One region of the Flavobacterium cheonanense genome, then DNA from elsewhere that is predicted to be linked to it. Evidence: riboswitches for the same ligand, from Rfam matches in the RefSeq annotation. Region 1 holds a riboswitch; the other holds the start of a gene.
The links. A riboswitch is a leader RNA that binds a small molecule or an ion and turns the genes downstream of it on or off. The one in region 1 is predicted to bind S-adenosylmethionine.

Region 1 (3,188 bases):
AATCAGAGTATCTGATGACGAGAAAAACAATTCGTCGGTGTACCAATCGGTTAATTTTAATTGCTCCTTTTCAATTTTTAATTGGTCGTTGATATAACCATCATAGAAAGGTATAACAACAGAAGCATGTGGTATATGTAAGAGTAATTTTTTCATTTTGATTTAGTTAAATTGATTTTGTGATTGATAGTAACTGATTTACTGATATTTTTTTTAATTTTCATTTATTCCAATCTGATAAAGAATAGCCGAATAATTATCAATAGAAAATTGTGCACATTGTTGGTTGATGGTCGTTATGATTTCAGTGCATGAATCATTAGATTTAAACAGTGCCATTAAATCATCTTCAATGAAAGCTTCTAATACGCCATCTGAAATCAGTAAAAAATAATCATTTTCTTGAAGGTCTGTTACTATATGACAATCAAGTGGAGTAGGAGGTTGGTTCCCATTTATGATTCGTGTAACTTGATTTTTATTGGGATGAAAATACTGTTCTAGTGTTGTGATTTCACCTTTATCAATAGCTTCGTTAACCCATGTATGCCCTTTTGTTTTATAGTTGCAATGTCCATTTCTGATATGGTAAACTAAGCTATCGCCAATCCAAGCAATTTGTATTGACTTGGTTGTCAATCTAGTCAAAGCTATGGTGCTTGCCATTAGCTTCATGGATGGATTTTTCTTCTTAAATTGTATAATTGCATCCGCTATTGTAACTTCTAAATTCGATAATTCGAAATTAGGATTGTTTTTATAAAAGTTATTTACAGTTGTTGCCACTAATTTTGAAGCAACTTGACCATTCCCATTTCCTCCCACGCCATCACAAATCAGGTAAAGTGCTTCTTTTTCAAATACTATAGTATCTTCATTTACATCACACTGTCCTTTTTCGGTTAAATAAGCTTCTGATTTGATGTATATCATTATTATTAATGTTTTTTAGTTAGAAATGAGAATGATGGTTGCTTTTTTGTTCTTTGACTTTATTGTTTTTGAAATATTGTTTAACCTTAAATTCTTTGATTTTACATAAGCATTTGTTTTAAGTTACTAATTATAAATAATGTTGCACATTCATACCAATGACTTTGTTATCTTGGGTAAGTAATGTACCACCACCAGGAATATTGGTACTAAATTGGATACCCTCTTCATCAAAATAATAAGATGTTTCAGGACCTTCCACCAAGCACATTTTGATGGGTTTAGCTTTCTCTGCTTCGATTTTGTTTTTCATCCATAAACAATGTTCAATAATTTTTTCATGAAGCGGTGCGGAATACTCTTGTTCGAAATCTTTTATCTCTTGTTCAGAAATACCATTGATATGGGTGCCTGGATAGTTACTAAAATCATTGTTTTTATTAAAATGGATTGGAATTTGCATAAATAAAGCATAGCCCACTTTTAGTATTACATAAGGGAACTTGCCATAACCATCTTTAAACATTTTATGTTCGTGCCAATTTTCGTTTTCTTTATTTTTTGAATTAGTATCCATAACTAAACAATTAAATTAATATGTGTTACCTCATTTACCTTAAAACTAATCGGAAGAGGTAATAAAAGAATCTTTTTGTACTGAGTCGTAATGGAAAACTGCATTTCAGATTCGTTACAATTAAATGCGGCTCCTTTAAATAGAATCCCATCATCTTCTTGATTAAAATACAACAAAACATAGGGATACATTTTGGTAAGTTCAAGTAAAGTATTTACCTGTTGGTGTTCTAATTCAATAAATAAAGGCAAATTACCTTCTTTAAGTTCGTGCACTTTTAAAAAAGTGTCCTCCGTTTTTTTGACCACACCCTCAATTTGAAGGGAAGTGTGGTCATTAAAAAAAACGTGCAATACATTTTTCATACAAATAATGATTAAGTTAAACTATCGTTACTTGTATTTCGAAAATAAGGTTTGTCTGGGTAAACTTACGTTTATTTTGACCGGACGGGCCCGTATTGTTTTACCACCGTGGTGTCTACACTCGGTTGGTACCCTAAATGGGTTCGAAATACTTTGCAGAGATATTAATAAACTTTCAATCTACAAAATTTTTAACAACATTTCTATATAAATAATTTTTAAGTTATTGATAATTAATATTTTAAATAATTTTTATTTTATTAAAATATTTTTATTGTATGTTTCATTTTTTTTATTTAATTATGCACCCAGCATCTGGAAGGAATTTATTTCCTGCCAACCGATCAGCTCACGACACGGTGGTTTAGTATGCGGAACAGTCGTTCAAATGTGTTGAGAAATATTATTTTTTACCGTTTTGATACGACATGACAATAAGTGTATAATTTTAATTGCTATGTTATGAATCAGTTTGCCGAACAAAGAGAGCAGTGGATTAATCAATTCAAGAGTTATTCTGATGAATCGTTAGTCAAGATTTTTAATGGGAATGTAGGCCTAAAAACTTTCGGAGTTTTACTCAGTATATACCTCAATACTTTGGAGCAAGAAATAATAAGTAGAGGTTGGGATTATTCTGAAATTATTTCAATTTGTCCGAAAACGAATACCTTACTTTCAGTCTCTTATGCATTTCCTGTTGAATTAATAGGTAATAAATTAGTGCCTATTAAAAATTACTTTTGGTTTAATAAACAAAAAGTATATATTAATTAAGCATCAAGATAATCCATTGGGTTAGCCAACCGATCAACTCACGACATGGTGGCTTAGTATGCAGAACAGTCGTTCAAATGTGTTGATAAATGCAATTTTTAGTTACATTTTTTTGGCATAACAGTAGTTTCATTTTTAATTTGTTATGTTTATGAAAACATCAGCTATCTCATTAATTGAGAAAAATAATAAAGCGATAACGATATTTATGACCATTTAAATAGTTTGTAAATTCAAAAAAAAACTCAGAGGAAACATATTTTAGTAATTTTTATATTCAAATATAAAGCATATAATAATGAAAATTAAAAAATTAAAATCCATTGGATTCAATATAACGGTCTTTTTACTACCATTCTTATTCATGGTAATTGTGAATGAAACAATTGCCCTTAAAAAGAAGGAAAAAGGTTATCGAGTTAACACGATTGAAGCAATAAATAGTAATAAAGCAGATGCCAAACAATGTACGTGGATATGTCATAATAACACGTTGTATTGTAAAAAACATCATACGAAATGGCTAAAAACCAGTT
Region 2 (3,188 bases), on a different contig from region 1:
TTTGTAGCTCTAAAAAAATCTAATGCGTTTAATTTATGTTCGTCCATTCCTGTAGCTACAGGGAAAATATTTGGGTCAAAAATTATATCTTCTGCTGGAAAATGAACCTCATCAACCAAAATATCATAACTTCTTTTACAGATTTCGATTCTTCTTTCGTAAGTATCAGCTTGACCTTCTTCATCAAATGCCATTACGATTACAGCTGCTCCGTATCTTTTTATCAATTTGGCATGATGAATAAAAACTTCTTTCCCTTCTTTAAGTGAAATAGAATTCACCACACCTTTTCCTTGAATGACTTTTAATCCAGCTTCGATTATTTCCCATTTGGAGCTATCAATCATTACTGGAACTCGAGCAATATCTGGCTCTGCGGCAATTAGATTTAAGAACTTGGTCATAGCATAAACACCATCTAACATTCCTTCATCCATATTGACATCGATAATTTGGGCACCACCCTCTACTTGATTTCTTGCAATATCAAGTGCTTCTTCGTATTTTTCTTCTTTTATTAATCGTAGAAATTTACGTGAACCTGTAACATTAGTTCGTTCTCCAACATTAACAAAATTGGTTTCGGGTGTTACGATTAAAGGTTCTAATCCTGATAATTTTAGATATTTATTCTTTACTTCCGTCATTATATTGTTTCTAAAATTTGTCTTGGTTTGAATTCTTTGGCAACCTCTGCAATTGCTTTAATGTGCTCTGGTGTTGTCCCGCAACAACCACCAATAATATTTACTAAATTATCTTTTAGATATTCTCTAATTAAGGCTTGCATCTCTAATGGTGTTTGATCGTATTGCCCGAAAGCGTTTGGTAAACCTGCGTTTGGATGTGCAGAAATATTTAATTGCGTATTCATGGCTAAACGCTGTAAATAGGGTTTTAATTGGTCTGCTCCAAGTGCACAATTGAATCCGATGCTTAATAAATCTATATGTTGAATAGAAATTAAAAATGCCTCGACTGTTTGACCTGAAAGCGTTCTTCCTGAAGCATCTGTAATTGTGCCTGAAACCATTACTGGAATATCTAAATTTCGTTCTTCTTTTACTTCTTCAATAGCGAAAAGTGCAGCTTTGGCGTTTAGTGTATCGAAAATGGTTTCTACTAATAAAACATCGCAACCACCATCGATTAGAGCTTCTACTTGTTGACGATAGGCAGTTTTTAAATCATCAAAAGTCACGGCACGAAATCCTGGATCGTTTACATCTGGACTCATCGAAGCCGTTCTGTTTGTTGGTCCTATGGAGCCTGCTACAAATCTAGGTCTATCTGTGAATTCGTCAGCAACCTCTCTGGTAATTTTGGCTGATTCGTAGTTTAACTCGTAAACCAAATCTTCCATATGGTAGTCGGCCATTCCGATTGTTGTTCCAGAAAACGTGTTGGTTTCTACGATATCTGCTCCTGCTTGAAAATACAAACGATGAACTTGTTTTACGGCTTCGGGTTGTGTGATAGAAAGTAAATCGTTGTTTCCTTTTAAAGGATGTGGAAAATCTTTGAAACGTTGGCCGCGAAAATCTTCTTCAGAGAAATTGTTGCGTTGTAACATGGTTCCCATTGCTCCATCGAGAACTAGGATTCTTTCTTTTATTGCTTGGTTTATTTTTGACATATAAATAGCACAACTTCTAAAGTTGCTGTTGTTTAATTATATGTTATCATGGAAAGTGAGAGGAATTCTCGTGGTTATCTTTGCTTAAATTTACTTTAAACTAGAATGTAGCACCTTCTACAGTGTAGGGTTGCTAAGCTTTCATAGGGTCTATTCCCTCGGGCTTTCGTGATAACATCAATAAGTTTATGAACAGTGCAAAGTAATAACATAGAAACTTATTTTGCAAGTGTTTGTAAAAAAATAAAAACTATAACGATTTAGTGATTTTTCAAAAAAAAGTTGATAATAATTTGCAATTCAAATTGATTTCATACATTTGCACTCGAAATAAAGAGGAAAAATTTGAACTGATTGCAACCTCGTAAAAAAATGCTAAAGCAGAATACCTTCTTTAGCTTTTACTTGCAATTTTTCTTTTTTCTTCACTAAAATTAATTTTAAAATAAATTATATTATGGCTTATTTATTTACGTCAGAGTCAGTGAGTGAAGGACATCCGGACAAAGTAGCTGATCAAATTAGTGATGCATTAATTGATAACTTTTTAGCATTTGATGCTGAATCTAAAGTAGCGTGTGAAACTTTAGTTACAACTGGTCAAGTAATTCTTGCTGGAGAAGTAAAATCAGACACTTATTTAGATGTGCAAACAATTGCAAGAGATGTAATCAAAAAAATTGGTTACACTAAAAGTGAATATATGTTTGAGGCAAATTCTTGTGGTGTATTATCTGCAATTCACGAACAATCTGCTGATATTAATCAAGGAGTTGATAGAGCTAGTAAAGAAGAGCAAGGTGCTGGTGACCAAGGAATGATGTTTGGTTATGCAACTAATGAAACTGAAAACTACATGCCATTAGCTTTAGATATTGCACACGCTTTATTAATTGAATTGGCTAATATAAGAAGAGAGAATTCTGAAATTACTTATTTACGTCCTGATGCTAAATCGCAAGTAACTTTAGAATATTCTGATGATAATAAACCACAAAGAATTGATGCTATTGTAATTTCTACACAGCACGATGATTTTGCTGATGAAGCTACTATGTTGGCTAAAATTAAAAGTGATTTGATTTCAATTTTGATTCCAAGAATTAAAGCGAAATATCCTCAATATGCTCACTTCTTTAATGACAATATTACTTATCATATTAATCCAACTGGAAAATTCGTAATTGGTGGACCTCACGGAGATACAGGATTGACAGGAAGAAAAATTATTGTAGATACTTATGGTGGAAAAGGAGCTCACGGTGGTGGTGCTTTCTCTGGAAAAGATCCAAGTAAAGTAGACCGTTCTGCTGCTTATGCTACTAGACATATTGCTAAAAACTTAGTTGCTGCAGGTTTGTGTGACGAAGTTTTAGTTCAAGTATCGTATGCTATTGGAGTTGCAAAACCAACTTCTATCAACGTAAATACTTATGGAACTTCTAAAGTAAATATGACTGATGGAGAGGTTAGCAAAATTGTTGAAGGAATTTTTGACATGCGTCCTTACTTCATCGAGCAACGTTTGAAATTGAGAAACCCAATCTACAGC

Region 2: it holds a riboswitch for S-adenosylmethionine, as region 1 does, so the genes downstream of both, ABD766_RS03025 (homocysteine S-methyltransferase family protein) here and ABD766_RS09830 (hypothetical protein) in region 1, are expected to answer to the same signal.

The regions. Positions count from the first base shown of each region.
Region 1 is NZ_BAABCT010000005.1:13,441-16,628, reverse strand. Features, by position in the region: gene ABD766_RS09845 (N-formylglutamate amidohydrolase) at 1-156, opposite strand, end outside; gene ABD766_RS09840 (PP2C family protein-serine/threonine phosphatase) at 214-933, opposite strand; gene ABD766_RS09835 (hypothetical protein) at 1,064-1,510, opposite strand; gene ABD766_RS09830 (hypothetical protein) at 1,513-1,785, opposite strand; SAM-I-IV-variant riboswitch at 1,938-2,032, opposite strand; SAM-I-IV-variant riboswitch at 2,182-2,277, shown strand; gene ABD766_RS09825 (hypothetical protein) at 2,338-2,652, shown strand; SAM-I-IV-variant riboswitch at 2,648-2,743, shown strand; gene ABD766_RS09820 (hypothetical protein) at 2,951-3,188, shown strand, end outside.
Region 2 is NZ_BAABCT010000001.1:655,136-658,323, forward strand. Features, by position in the region: gene metH (methionine synthase) at 1-647, opposite strand, end outside; gene ABD766_RS03025 (homocysteine S-methyltransferase family protein) at 647-1,636, opposite strand; SAM riboswitch class I at 1,708-1,814, opposite strand; gene metK (methionine adenosyltransferase) at 2,094-3,188, shown strand, end outside.